Regions from separate parts of the Nonomuraea sp. NPDC051191 genome, predicted to be linked through region 1. Evidence: predicted binding sites of a transcription regulator. Region 1 holds the regulator's gene; the other holds the start of a gene.
The links. Region 1 encodes HrcA, which represses chaperone genes, less so after heat shock. Its sites were predicted from a motif close to TTGGCACTCTCNNNNNGAGAGTGCCAA; they were not measured.

Region 1 (7,325 bases):
CGCTTGAATCCGGAGTGGGCCTCGGCGGGCACGGAGACCGCCGTCAGCCCGAGTAAGAGCGAGAGTGCGAGGACGATCTTCTTCACGGGCGCTCCTGGGGGGTCAACTTATAGGAAACTTTCCTATAAGTTGACGCGATCGTAGAACCGTCACCCCTCGCCGTCAACGACGAGCGCGACCTCCTCGGCGCTCGACAGCAGCTCCCACGCGCGGGCCGGGTCGCCGAACAGCGACAGCACCAGCTCGGCCACGTCCTGCCTGGTCGAGGCGGCCCTGAGCAGCGCGAGGACGTGCTCCGCCGGAGGCCGCAGGAAGGCGTTCGTCCACGCGGTGACCGGCCCGGCCGCCACCCACATGCGCCGGGTCACCTCCCGCGCGAACGCCGCGTCGTACGGGCCAGCACTTCGAGCGGACCGCCCGGGATCGCCTCGACCAGCACGCCGCCGCGCACACCGGCCCGCGTCATCATCGCCATGCTCAGGATCTCGCCGCAGCCGGGCGAGATGTTGAACCCGAAGGCCGGGCCCGGATCGAACCCGCGGAACAGCCCGGCCGCCAGGACCCGCTGCGGCGCCAGGTACGGGGACCGCGCCGGATCGCGCGGGAACAACGCGCGCACCGAACGCCTCCCGGTGGCCACCACCATCAGCTCGTGCCCGCGCGACCAGCGGTCGACCTGGCCCGCGTCCGGCGGGAGGGGATCCCCCTTGATCGAGAGCCTGCCGGCGGTCAGCAGGCAGCCCGGGTCGAGGAAGTGCAGGCTGCCCAGCTCCCGCTCGCGGGCCATCCTGCCCACGGTGTTCGGCAGCCGCCCGCGTCCCAGGTCCTCCGCGTCGCCCTCGCTGTAGAGCGTGGTCGGGACGCCGAGCTGTTGCAGCCGCAGCGCCAGCGTCAGCCCGGAGATCCCGGCGCCCACGATTCCGACGCCCGTCACGTGCCGCCTCCTTCGATGGCTCGGAGCACCCCCGTGAGCAGGCACACTGGATGACGTGCCATCCACCCTGCCCGACGGCGACCCGGCGCCCGCCTCCGGCGAGCTGCCCGACAGCGCGCTGCGCGGACTCGGCGAGCGCCCGTTCGGCTTCTACGTGCACGTGCCCTTCTGCGTGACCCGCTGCGGCTACTGCGATTTCAACACCTACACGGCCTCCGAGCTAGGGCCGGGCGCCTCCCATCGCGACTACGCCGACACGGTCGTGGCGGAGGTGCGTCTGGCCCGCCGCGTGCTGGGCGACGCCGAGCTGCCGGTGGAGACGGTGTTCTTCGGCGGCGGCACGCCCACGCTGCTGCCTCCGGAGGACCTGGCGCGCGTCCTGGCCGCGATCGACGCGGAGTTCGGGCTGCGGCCGGGGGCGGAGGTCACCACCGAGGCCAACCCCGAGTCCGTCGACCCCGCCTACCTCGACAAGCTGCGTCAGGGCGGCTTCAACCGGGTGAGCTTCGGCATGCAGAGCGCCCGCGAGCACGTGCTCCAGGTGCTCGACCGCACCCACACGCCGGGCCGCCCGGCGCGGGCCGTGCGGGAGGCGCGGGAGGCCGGGTTCGAGCACGTCAACCTCGACCTGATCTACAGCACGCCGGGGGAGTCCGACGACGACTGGCGGGCCTCGCTGGCCGCCGCGATCGAGGCCGGGCCCGACCACGTGTCGGCGTACTCGCTGATCGTGGAGGAGGGCACCAGGCTGGCGGCCAGGATCCGGCGCGGCGAGCTGCCGATGCCCGACGACGACGTGGCCGCCGACCGCTACCTGATCGCCGACGAGATGCTGGCCGAGGCCGGGTTCAGCTGGTACGAGGTGTCCAACTGGGCGACCTCCGAGCAGGCCCGCTGCCGGCACAACCTGCTCTACTGGACCGGCGGCGACTGGTGGGCCGCCGGCCCCGGCGCCCACAGCCACGTCGGGGGCACCCGCTGGTGGAACGTCAAGCACCCGGCCGCCTACGCCCAGCGTTTGGCAGCGGGCACCTCGCCCGCGCACGCGCGCGAGGTGCTCACCGACGCCGACCGGGCCGCCGAGCGCCTGATGCTGGAGTTGCGGCTGATCTCGGGCTATCCGCTCGCCGAGGTGGCCCCCGGGGCGCGCACGTCCGTGGCGAGCGCGCTGGCGCGCGGGCTGCTGGAGCCCGAGCCGTTCAGGGCGGGCCGGATGGTGCTCACCCTCAAGGGGAGGCTGCTGGCCGACGCCCTGATCACCGAGCTCATGTGATGAGGCGGATGGCGAACGGGTAGCGGTAGTTCTCGCCCCGGTTGGTGGCGACGGCCGCCTGGATGTGGAAGATCAGCGACACGATCCACACGATCGGGAACAGCAGCAGGCCGACCAGCACGACCGTCAGCACGCCCGCGATCAGATAGCCGATGAACATCGTGATCTGGAAGTTCAGCGCCTCGGCCGCCTGGTCCCTGACGTAGGGGGACTCGTCCTTCTTCATCAGGTAGATGATCAGCGGGCCGACCCACGAGACCAGCAGGCCCAGCAGGTGGGCGAGCATGGCCATCGTGGTGTCGTCGCTGCCGCGGCGCGGGCCGAACCGGCCGGGCACGTACGGCCCGGCGGGCCGGCCGTAGCCCTGCTGGGCGCCGTAGCCGGGGGGCTGGCCGTAGCCGGGCGGCGGGGGCACGTAGCGGGGCGGCGTCGGCATGGGGCCGGGCTGCGGGCCGCTCTGGCCGGGCGGCTGCCGCCCGTAGTCGGGCTGGGAGCCCGGCTGCTGGCCGTAGCCGAGCCGGGGGCCCTGGTCGCGGGGTACGTCCGAGGGCGGGACGTCCGGGGAGTCGTCGGCGGGCGGCGGATCCTGGGTCATGATGCCTCCGTAACGAAGTCGATCAGTTCCTCGACCCGGCCGAGCAGCTCCGGCTCCAGGTCGGCGAAGGACGAGACGGCGCCCAGAATGCGCCGCCAGGCGTCCGCTGGCTCCATGCGCCAGCCCAGCGCGGCGAGCACGCCCTCCTTCCACGGCACCCCGCGCGGCACGTCGGGCCAGCCGGGGATGCGCAACACGGACGGCTTGACCGCCTGCCAGATGTCGATGAACGGATGGCCCACGACGAGCACGTGCGGCGAGGTGACCCGGGCCGCGATCCGGCTCTCCTTCGACCCCGGCACCAGGTGGTCGACCAGCACGCCCAGCCTGCGGCCCGGCTCGGGGGCGAACTCGGCCACGATGGCGGGCAGGTCGTCCACGCCCTCCAGGTACTCCACCACGACCCCTTCGACGCGCAGGTCGTGGCCCCAGATCTTCTCCACGAGCGCGGCGTCGTGCACGCCCTCGACGTAGATCCGGCTCTCCTTGGCGACCCGGGCCCGCAGCCCCTCCACGGCGATGGACCCGGACGCGCTGCGCCTGGGCCCGGCCGGGGCCGCGGCCACCGGGCGCACCAGCGTCACGGGCCTGCCCTCCAGGAGGAAGGCGGCCGGCGCCAGCGGGAACAGGCGGCGCTTGCCGAACCGGTCCTCAAGGGTGACGGCCTCCTTGTCGCAGGCCACCACGGCGCCGCAGAAGCCGCTGTCGGCGTCCTCCACGACCAGGTCGAGTTCGGCCGGCACCTTCGGGATCTTGCCCTTGCCCGGCCGCCGCCAATTGCCCGCCAGCACATCACCCTCGTACACACGGGGACCGTAGCAAATCACCCGCTGACCGCAAGGCGCTTACGCGCGCCGCTGCGCCGTACGAGGATGACGATCGTGCCGATGATGCCGATGAGCAGGCCGGCGCCGGGGATCAGGAACAGCGCGGCCACGCCGCCGAACACGCCGCCCGCGGCCGAGAGCACGTCACGGCCCACGCCGAAGCGGGCCGACGACTCCTCCTGCGTGGCGCAGGTCAGCTGGTAGTCGCCCTTGGCGGGGGCGTTGACGGCGAGGATCTCCTGCCAGGTCTTCCCGCCGGCGGTGAGCGTCTGGGTGCCGGAGACCTTGACGAGCCTGGCCTGGGCCGGGCCGCCGGAGATCTCGCACTGGTAGTTGACCCGCGTGTCGGTGGCGATGTACACGGCCGGGCGCTGGGCGGGGTCGATCGCCACCTTCACGCTTTCGCCCGACGCGAACGTGGTCGTCGGGGCCATGTCGGTCACGCTGCTCAGCACGCCGCCGGCGAACACGACCACGCCGACGACGCCCAGCACCACGGCCACGGCCCACACGACCGCGATCCACCACAGGCGTGGCTTGATCGCCTTGCCGTCGATCCTGGCCGGGAACTGGGGCTGCTGGCCGTACTGGTTGTACTGGCCGTACTGGGGCGGGGGGCCGAACTGGGGCTGCTGCTGCTGGTAAGGGGGCTGGCCGTACTGCGGGGGCTGGGGCTGGGCGTACTGGGGCTGCTGACCGTAGTAGGGACCCTGCCCCTGGGGCGGTCCGTACTGCGGGGGCTGGGAATTGTCGGTCATGCGGCAAGTGTGAGGCCTGTCGCTTGTAAGTCGCTAGCAACAGGATGGGACCCGGTGTTATCGCACCTTGTGGGCGAGAGCCGTACACTTGGCACTCGGGAACACGGAGTGCTAGACCTGTCGTTTCCCTGTAAGGCACAGGCAGGAGGTGAGCACGTGCTCGACGATCGGAAGCTGGCGGTGCTCCGCGCCATTGTCGAAGACTACGTGTCCACCAACGAACCGGTGGGCTCAAAGGCGCTGGCCGAGCGCCACAACCTGAAGGTCTCCCCGGCAACGGTCAGGAACGACATGGCCGCTCTGGAGGAGGACGGCTACATCACCCAGCCGCACACCAGCGCGGGCCGCGTGCCGACGGACAAGGGCTACCGCCTGTTCGTCGACCGGCTGTCGCAGGTCAAACCCCTGTCGGGGGCCGAGCGGCGGGCGATCGAGACCTTCCTCGCCGGCGCGGTCGACCTCGACGACGTGGTCTTCCGCACCGTGCGGCTGCTCGCGCAGCTCACCAGGCAGGTCGCGGTCGTGCAGTACCCGACGCTGACCCGTTCCACGGTCAGGCACGTCGAGCTGGTCCCGCTCAACGACCGGCGGGTCATGCTCGTGCTGATCACCAACACCGGGCGCGTGGAGCAGCGCGTGATCGAGCTGCCCGAGGTGGTGGAGGACGACCGCATCGCCCACCTGCGCGCGGTGCTCAACTCCTGCCTCGACGGCTGCGGGCTGAGCAACGTCCCCGAGCTGGTCGCCGACCTGCCCGAGCGGCTCCCCGCCGAGGACCGGCCCGCCGTGGCCACGATCCTGTCGGTGCTGCTCGAAACCCTCGTCGAACGCCACGACGAGAAGATCGTGTTCGCCGGCGCGGCCAATCTCGCGGGCGCCGACTTCGCCACCGGCCTGCGCGACGTGCTGGAGGCGCTGGAGGAGCAGGTCGTGCTCATGCGGTTGCTCGGCGAGACATCCACAGACACCCCGTCCGCGCTCACCGTGCGCATCGGCTCGGAAAACCCCTACCTTCGCGGCACGTCCATCGTCGCAACCGGATACGGTTCTGGCGACAACCAACTGGCCCGGCTCGGCGTGCTGGGTCCCACGAGGATGGACTACCCCGTGACGATGGGCGCCGTACGCGCGGTGGCACGCTACGTCAGCCAGATCCTGGCTGCATCTTAAGAGGTCGATAAGTGGCAAACAGCGACTACTACGCCACCCTCGGGGTGCGCCGTGACGCCAGTCAGGACGAGATCAAGAAGGCATACCGCCGCCTCGCCCGCGAGCTGCACCCCGACGTGAACCCCGACCCTGAGACCCAGGAGCGGTTCAAGGAGATCACGCAGGCCTACGAGGTGCTGTCCGACCCGAACAAGCGCCAGATGTACGACCTGGGCGGCGACCCCTTCGGCGGCGGCGCGGGTGCGGGCGCGGGCGCCGGCGGCTTCGGGGCGGGTTTCCCCTTCAGCGACATCATGGACGCCTTCTTCGGCACCGCCGGCGGCACCCGCGGGCCGCGCTCGCGCGCCAGGAGGGGCCGCAACGCCACCATCCGGGTCGAGCTCGACCTGCGCGAGACCGCGTTCGGCACCACCCGCGAGCTGGTCGTGGACACCGCCGTGCTGTGCGAGGTGTGCCACGGCGCCGGCGCCGCCCCCGGAACCCACCCCGACGCCTGTGACATGTGCAACGGGCGCGGCGAGATCTCCCAGGTCACCCGCTCGTTCCTGGGCCAGGTCATGACCTCGCGGCCGTGCCCCCAGTGCGGCGGTTTCGGCAGCATCATCCGCCACCCCTGCCAGGAGTGCTCGGGCGACGGCCGGGTGCGCACCCGCCGCACGATCAAGGTCCGCATCCCCGCGGGCGTCGAGGACGGCACCCACATCCAGCTCGCCGGCGAGGGCGAGGTCGGCCCCGGCGGTGGCCCGCCCGGAGACCTCTTCCTGGAGATCGTCGAGCGCCCCCACGAGATCTTCGAGCGGCGCGGCGACGACCTCCACTGCACGGTCCAGATCCCGATGACGGCCGCCGCGCTCGGCACGATCCTCGCCGTGGAGACGCTCGACGGCTCCGAGGAGATCGACGTGCGCCCCGGCACCCAGTCCGGCCAGGTCATCACCATGTACGGGCGCGGCGTGCAGCGGCTCAACGAGTCCGGCAGGGGCGACCTGCTCATCCACGTCAACGTCGAGACCCCGATGCGGCTCGACCAGCCGCAGGAGGACCTGCTGCGCGAGCTGTCCAGGCTGCGCGGCGAGGAGCGGCCGCCGGGGAAGTTCGCCCCGGGGCAGCAGGGTTTTTTCTCCCGCCTGCGTGACGCCTTCAACGGCAGGTGACGATCACCCGTGACCGTCCCCGTGTTCCTCGCCGAGGACCTCAACGGCTCCGAGCTGACGCTCGACGGCCCTGAGGGGCGGCACGCGGCCTCCGTGCGGCGTCTGCGCGCCGGTGAGCGGGTCGACCTGACCAACGGCGCGGGCGACGTCGCCGAGTGCGTGGTGCGCGAGGTGTTCAAGGACGCGCTCGCGCTCGACGTGCTCGCCCGCTACACCGTCGAGCCGCCCGCGCGGCGGCTGGTCGTCGTCCAGGGGCTGCCCAAGGGCGACAGGGGTGAGCTGGCCGTCGAGATGATGACCGAGGTGGGGGTCGACGTGATCGTGCCCTGGGCCGCCTCGCGCAGCATCACGCAGTGGAAGGGCGACAAAGTCGCCAAGGCGCTGGGCCGGTGGCGTTCCACGGCCCGCGAGGCGGGCAAGCAGGCGCGCCGGTTCCACCTGCCCGAGGTGGCCGAGCAGGCCTCCACCGCGCAGGTCGAAGGGCTGCTGGCCGACGCGGCGCTGGGGCTCGTGCTGCACGAGGAGGCCGTAGAGCCGCTGTCGCAGGTGGCGCTGCCGCCCGGCGGCGACATCGTGGTGGTCGTGGGGCCCGAGGGCGGGGTCTCGGAGGAGGA
Region 2 (7,325 bases), on a different contig from region 1:
TACACGGCGTTGCTGCGCCTGCACAGAGCCACGCGCACCGACCTCGCCCAGGCCATGGACGGCCCCGTCGAGAAGGTCGGACGCCAACTCGACGACCTGGTCAAGCTGGGGGTGGTCGACGAGCAGTCCGGCGAGTACCTGGCCAGGCACCCGGCGGCGGCGCTCGGCCGGGTCATCGCCGAGCGGCTCGACCGGCTGGCCGAGGAGAGCCGCAGGATCGATTCCGCGCTCGGCTCGATCCGCGGGCTGATCCACGACTACGACGCCGGTCGCGATTATCAGAGCGGAACATTTCCGGTGGAGATGGTGAACGGCGCGGACGTGCTCTACGAGAGCGTCGTCGGCATAGCCGTGCAATCGCCACCGATGGAGTTGTTGACCGCAATCCCCGACGAGCGCACAATGGCAGATTTTGTTCGTAAATTTGCGGACCCATGGATTGATGCGCAGAAACGGCAGCTTCTTACCGTCCAGGTGATCATCCCGGTCTCCACGCTGAGCCTGCCGGGCGTACGCGAGCAGCTCACCCGCCTGCTCGACACCGGCGGCAAGGTGCGCACACTCGACCGGGTGCCGAGCTGGTTCATGACGGCCGGGCCCGAGGTCGCCGGCCTGCCCGCGCTCTGGGGCGGCAACCTGCCCGACCACGCCTACAACTTCTACCTGGTGCGCACGCCGATCGTCGTCGGCGTGCTGCGCTCGCTGTTCCACGAGCTGTGGGGCCGCGCCGTGCCCCTGCCCTGGGGGCGCAGGGGCGACGGGATGGTCCAGGTGCTGCGCCTGGCCGCGCAGGGCGTGTGCGACGACTCCATCGCCCGCCAGCTCGGCGTCTCGGTCCGGACCGTACGCGCGAGGTTCGCCGACGCCATGGCCGAGCTGGGCGCGCAGTCGCGTTTCCACGCCGGCGTGGAGGCCGCCAGACGGGGATGGCTCAGCTAATACTCTCCGCCGGGGCCGCTTCGGTCATATGGTGGGAAGGTGCTGGAAGACGTCCCCCGCGACCCGTTCGCGGACGACCCGAACGACCCGTCCTCGGCGATGGGCGCTCTCGACGACGCCGAGCCACTCACCGCGGCCGAGCGCGACGAGGCCATCACCGACCTGGCAGACGTCGAGGTCTTTCGCTCCCTGCTCGAACCGCAGGGGGTGCTGGGCCTGGTGCTCGACTGCCCCGAGTGCGGCGAGCAGCACTTCTTCGACTGGGAGCTGCTGCGCGGCAACCTTCGCCAGATGATCGAGAAAGGCCAGCCGCAGGTGCACGAGCCGGCCTTCCACCCCGACCCCGCCGACTACGTCAGCTGGGAGTACGCCCGAGGCTACGTCGACGGCGTCATCGACACGGAGGAGCGCCGCTGATCGACTTCCGAGACATCGTCCAGTAGCGCGCCCAGCAACCGCACCGCAGGGTCGGACGAGTCACGCGCCCGGCCCTGTGCGACCGCGTCGAGCAGCTCGTCGGTCTTACGCAGGTCGTCGGCCTCGAGGAGCGCATGGAGCTCGTCGTCCTCCGGCGTCAAGCCGACTCCAGCTCGGCCATCTGCCGCAACCTGGCCAGCGCCCGATGCTGGGCTACGCGGACCGCACCTGGTGACATACCGAGTACATTACCGGTCTCCTCGGCGGACAGCCCCGACACCACCCGCAACAGCAGCAACTCCCGCTGGTTGTCGGGCAGCCTGGCCAGCAGTCTGCGCGCGTGCTCGACCTCGATGTAGCGGACCACCGTCTCCTCGGGCCCCGGGCCGTCGTCGGGCCCGTCAGGCAGGTCCTGGGTGGGCACGGCCGAGCGCACCGAGCTGCGCAGCGCGTCGGCCACCTTGTGCGAGGCGATCCCGAACACGAAGGACGCGAAAGGGCGCCCCATGTCCCGGTATCGCGGCAACGCGGACAACACCGCGATGCACACCTCCTGGGCTACGTCATCGGCAATGTGATATTGCCCTGAAACCCTGCCCAGCCTGGCGCGGCAATACCGCACCACCATGGGACGCAACTCCCCGAGCAGAGATTCGATCGCACTGCGATCTCCCTGCACGGCGAGGCTCGTCAGTTCCCTTAGGTCGGAGTCATCCGTTCGTGCCGGAAGTCTCGACGCGAGCCTTACCCCAATTTTGGCGTCGGCGACGCTTCCCTCGCTCACGATAGGCATGATGCCCGCACTGATCCGGCCTGTCCCCATGGCGAACGGCTACGGATTGGTCACATTGAAGCGGCGATAACTACCAGTAATCGAATGACCACACTAAGCCTTAAGAGCTGACATAATATTTCACCTGATAACCCGAAATGCACGACAATTGCCAGCCCCCGACGCTTAACCTCCACTCCCGGTTTACTCCCATAATCCACCTCTTCCCTCACTTTTTCTCACCGCATGCCCTCAGCCACCAGGAGCCCCAACCGTATTTCCGGCCCCACCCGAACGCCTCCCACCCCTCGGGGCGCGCCCGAAAGCCACCGACAGCCCACACCGGAAGGACCGCGACAGGCTGGAAGGGCCGGCACCCCGCACCAGAGGGCTCGGCGCGCCAGGACCGCATCTGAGCGGTCGCGACAACTCGAGAGAAGCCGACACGAGGTGAAGGCGGCCTGAGACCACACCGGGGGGGCGGGATGGGCCCAGGGAAGCCGAGAGCCCGCACCCGGAGAGGTCGGGGGCTGAGCCGGGAAGGCCGACAACCCGCGTGACGACCCACGTCCGGAGCAGCCGGAACGGCCGGGAAGCCGACGGCCCGCGTTCGGAGGAATCAGAGGGGGCCGGGAACGCCGACGGCCCGCACCGGAGGGAACCGGTGCGGGCCGTACAGGCGCGGGGGAACCAGGCGGGTCAGTGACCGTGGCCGTGGCCGTGGCCCTGGCCGGCGGCCGGAGCCTCGTCCTCGGGCTTGTCCACCACGAGCGCCTCGGTCGTCAGGAGCATGCCCGCGATCGAAGCCGCGTTCTGCACCGCGGACCGCGTCACCTTGACGGGGTCGATGACGCCCTGGGCGACCAGGTCGACGTACTCGCCGGTGGCGGCGTTGAGGCCCTGGCCGGCGGGCAGCTCGGCGACCTTGTGGGTCACCACGTAGCCCTCGAGGCCGGCGTTCTCGGCGATCCAGCGGGCCGGCTCGACCAGCGCGCGGCGCACGACGCCGACACCGGTGGCCTCGTCGCCCGTCAGGCCGAGGTCGTCGAGCTCCTTGCCCACGTGGATGAGGGCCGAGCCACCGCCGGAGACGATGCCCTCCTCGATCGCGGCGCGGGTCGCGGAGATCGCGTCCTCAAGACGGTGCTTCTTCTCCTTCAGCTCCACCTCGGTGGCGGCGCCGACGCGCAGCACGCACACACCGCCGGCGAGCTTGGCCAGGCGCTCCTGCAGCTTCTCGCGGTCCCAGTCGGAGTCGGACTGCTCGATGGCAATCTTGATCTCCTTGACGCGGTCCTCGATCGCCTGCTGGTCACCGGCGCCGTCGACGATGGTCGTGGCGTCCTTGGTGACGACGACGCGGCGGGCCGTGCCGAGCACCTCGAGGCCGACGTGCTCGAGCTTGAGGCCGACCTCCTCGCTGACGACCTGGCCGCCGGTGAGGATGGCCATGTCCTGGAGCATCGCCTTGCGGCGGTCACCGAAGCCCGGGGCCTTGACGGCCACGGAGGTGAAGGTGCCGCGGATCTTGTTGGTGACCAGGACGGCCAGGGCCTCGCCCTCGACGTCCTCGGCGACCACGAGCAGCGGCTTCTTGGTCTGGGCGACCTTCTCCAGCAGCGGCAGGAAGTCGGCGATGGAGGAGATCTTGCCCTGGGTGAGCAGGATGTACGCGTCCTCCAGGACGGACTCCATGCGCTCGGGGTCGGTCACCATGTAGGCCGACAGGTAGCCCTTGTCGAACTGCATGCCCTCGGTGAACTCGAGCTCCATGCCCATGGCGTTGGACTCTTCGACGGTGAGGACACCGTCCTTGCCCACCTTGTCGAACGCCTCGGCGATCAGCTCGCCGATCTTGGCGTCCTGGGCGGAGATGGTGGCGACGTTGGCGATCTCCTTCTTGTCGCCCACCTCGCGAGCGCTGGCCAGCAGCCGGTCGCTGATCTCCTTGGCGGCCTTGTCGATGCCACGCTTGAGCGACAGCGGCGAGGCGCCGGCGGCCACGTTGCGCAGGCCCTCGCGGACCATGGCCTGGGCCAGCACGGTGGCGGTGGTGGTGCCGTCGCCCGCGATGTCGTTGGTCTTGGTGGCTACTTCCTTGGCGAGCTGGGCGCCGAGGTTCTCGTAGCGCTCCTCCAGCTCGATCTCACGAGCGATGGTCACACCGTCGTTCGTGATCGTCGGCGCACCGAACTTCTTGTCGATGACGACGTTACGGCCACGCGGGCCGAGGGTTACCTTCACGGCGTCCGCGAGGGCGTTGACACCGCGCTCAAGCGCGCGGCGGGCGTCCTCGTCGAACTGCAGGATCTTCGCCATGCTGAAAGTCCTCTCCTGGCGTCGAAAGCCCCGGGCCCTCAAGAGCGCCCGGGGCTCGACACAACCGGCCTACTTCTCGATGATCGCGAGAACGTCGCGGGCGGAGAGCACGAGGTACTCCTCGCCGCCGTACTTGACCTCGGTGCCGCCGTACTTGCTGTAGAGGACGACGTCGCCCTCGGAGACGTCGAGCGGAATGCGCTTGTCGCCGTCCTCATCCCAGTTGCCGGGGCCCACCGCGAGGACCTTGCCCTCCTGCGGCTTCTCCTTGGCGGTGTCCGGGATGACCAGACCGGAAGCGGTGGTCTGCTCTGCCTCAAGCGGCTGAACCACAATGCGGTCGCCGAGCGGCTTAACGGGAACCTTGGTGGCGGTCGTCACGATCGGACCTCCCCTTCAGATTTGAATGATCTAGAAGAGGCGACCAGCGGGGCCTGCCGTCGCGGGTGTCAGACCTGCCTCGTCGCACGTTGGCACTCTCAAGGTGAGAGTGCCAACAGGAAACATATGCAAGAGGGCCTTGACAGTCAACACGAACGCGTCTGCTCAGAGCGATCAGACGTAGGAGCCCTCCACCAGATCGGCGACGACACCGGGCCGGGAGGGGTTCCAGCCGAGCTCGGCGCGCGTGCGTGTCGCGCTGACGCGCTGGCCGAGCGCCAGGGCCTCGGCGAAGCCTTCCCCCAGCACCTGGGCCGCCTCGGCCACCGGCCAGGGCTCGGCCTGCGGCTTGACGCCCGCGGACCGGGCCGCTGCCTCGGCCACGTCGGCGACGGACACGGCCTCCTCGCTGATGCCGTGGTAGACGCGGGCGCCGCCCCTCTCCAGGACGGCGACGACGAGGTCGGCCAGGTCGTCGACGTGCACGAACGTCCAGGTGTGCGGCTCGCCGCCGGCGGTGACGTACACGCCGGCGCCGCGCTCGGCGGCCTGCGCGCGCATCAGGGCGGGGATGCCCCCGCCGCGCCCGTGGACGACGGCGGGCCGGATCACCGAGCCGCCGCCGTCGGTGACCAGCCGCTCGATCTCGTGCCGGTACGCCACGAGCGGAATCGGGTCGGCCGGGCTGTCCTCGTGCCCCTCGGCGGTGGCTCCCAGCACCCACACGCCGCTGGTGAAGACGACCTTCCGGCCCGACGCGACGAGCACGCCGATCGAGGCGAGGTCGGCCTCCTTGTCGCCGCCGAGCTGGGCGGCGACCACGATCGCGTCGATGTCCGGGGTGATCGCGGCGGCCAGCGCGGCAGTGTCGGCCAGGTCCCCGTAGCGCTCGTCCGCCACGCCCGGCACCCGCCTGGACCCGTCGGCGGCGGGCCGCACCAGGACGGCCACCTCGTGCCCCTGATCGGCCAGCCGCTCGACCACAGCGCCGCCGATGTAACCTGTCGCGCCCAGCACCAGCACCTTCATGATGAACCTACCTCGAACATTTCCATGTTGAACATTTCGACGTCGTGGACACTACCGCACGACCCCGAACATTTCAACGTCGAAGCTTTGGTAGGGTGATCCCCGTGGATGACGCGGTCGACGCGATACTCGGACAGTGGGCACGGACACGGCCCGACGTCGACGTGTCCCCGATGGGCGTGATCGGCCGGGTCTCACGGGCCTCGCGCCTGCTGGAGCGCGGCGTGAAGGACTTCCTCGCCGAGCACGGCCTGGAGGCGTGGGAGTTCGACATGCTGGCCACGCTGCTGCGCAGCGGCGCCGACGCCATGTGCATGAAGGACCTGTCCTCCTCCGCCATGGTCAGCCCCGGCGCGCTCACCAACCGGATGGACCACCTGGTCCGGCGCGGCCTCGTCCACCGCTGGCCCGCGCCGCACAACCGCCGCATGACGCTGGTCGCCCTCACCGACGAGGGCAGGAGGGTCGCCGACGAGATGCTCGTCCTGCACGCCGCCAACGAGGAGCGGCTGCTCGCCGGGCTGTCGGAGGAGGAGCGCGGAGCCCTGGCCGGGCTGCTGCGCACGCTCCTGGTGTCCCTGGGCGACACCACCCTGTGAGCCGTCCCGAGTTGTGAGCGATCCCGAGAGCGGAGTGCGTACATGGATCTCGACGCCTTCGGCGAACTGCTGACCCCGCACGGGCAGCGGGCGCTCGCCGAGGCCGCCGAGCTGACCGGGACTGATCCGGTGGCGGCGGCGACCAGGCTGCGCCGCACCTACGACGCGGCGCTCACCTCCGCCGCGCTCACGCAGGCGGCGCTGCGCGAGCGCGCCAGGGCGAAGTTCGGCGCGGACGCCGCGGTCATGTACTTCACCCCGCACGGCCTGGAACAGTCCACCCGCCGGGAGGTCGCCGACCACCGCGCCCGCCGTATGGGCGGCGCCCGGGTGATCGACGCCTGCTGCGGGATCGGCGGCGACCTCCTGGCGCTCGCCCGCGCCGGCTGCGAGGTCGACGCCGTCGACCTCGACCCGCTGACCGTCGCCGTGGCCACGGCCAACGCCGACGCGCTCGGGCTGGCCGACCGGGTGCGGGTGCGCGCGGGCGACGCGGCGCAGGTCCGGCCCGAGGAGTACGATGCGCTGTTCGCCGACCCGGCCCGCCGCAGCGGCAAGGGCCGGACGTTCGACCCGATGGCCTACTCGCCGCCCTGGCCGGTCGTGCTCGACCTGGTCGCGCGGGCCCCGCGGGCCTGCCTGAAGGTCGCCCCCGGCATCCCGTACGAGTTCATCCCCGACGGCGCCGAGGCCGAATGGGTCTCCTGGAAGGGCGAGGTCAAGGAGGCCACCCTCTGGACCGGCCCAGAGGACGGTCCGGCCGACGGCACCGACCTCGCCCGCCGCGCCACCCTCCTCCCCGGCGGGCACACCCTGACCGCCACCGGCGTGCAGGCCCCCGTCGGCCCCATGGGCCGCTACGTCTACGA

Region 2: a site for HrcA is predicted at 4,918-4,944, ahead of groES (co-chaperone GroES). Genes of this name have one in related genera too.

The regions. Positions count from the first base shown of each region.
Region 1 covers NZ_JBITEZ010000016.1:205,748-213,072, reverse strand. The annotation lists gene ACIA8R_RS40245 (glycoside hydrolase family 18 protein) at 1-86, opposite strand, end outside; gene ACIA8R_RS40240 (hypothetical protein) at 150-368, opposite strand; gene ACIA8R_RS40235 (styrene monooxygenase/indole monooxygenase family protein) at 365-934, opposite strand; gene hemW (radical SAM family heme chaperone HemW) at 990-2,207, shown strand; gene ACIA8R_RS40225 (DUF4870 domain-containing protein) at 2,200-2,802, opposite strand; gene ACIA8R_RS40220 (DUF3097 domain-containing protein) at 2,799-3,608, opposite strand; gene ACIA8R_RS40215 (hypothetical protein) at 3,626-4,387, opposite strand; gene hrcA (heat-inducible transcriptional repressor HrcA) at 4,544-5,557, shown strand; gene dnaJ (molecular chaperone DnaJ) at 5,569-6,711, shown strand; gene ACIA8R_RS40200 (16S rRNA (uracil(1498)-N(3))-methyltransferase) at 6,721-7,325, shown strand, end outside.
Region 2 covers NZ_JBITEZ010000027.1:54,772-62,096, reverse strand. The annotation lists gene ACIA8R_RS48540 (LuxR C-terminal-related transcriptional regulator) at 1-939, shown strand, start outside; gene ACIA8R_RS48535 (DUF5319 domain-containing protein) at 979-1,356, shown strand; gene ACIA8R_RS48530 (hypothetical protein) at 1,317-1,517, opposite strand; gene ACIA8R_RS48525 (sigma-70 family RNA polymerase sigma factor) at 1,514-2,149, opposite strand; gene groL (chaperonin GroEL) at 2,828-4,447, opposite strand; gene groES (co-chaperone GroES) at 4,517-4,831, opposite strand; gene ACIA8R_RS48510 (NAD-dependent epimerase/dehydratase family protein) at 5,003-5,857, opposite strand; gene ACIA8R_RS48505 (MarR family transcriptional regulator) at 5,962-6,456, shown strand; gene ACIA8R_RS48500 (methyltransferase domain-containing protein) at 6,499-7,325, shown strand, end outside.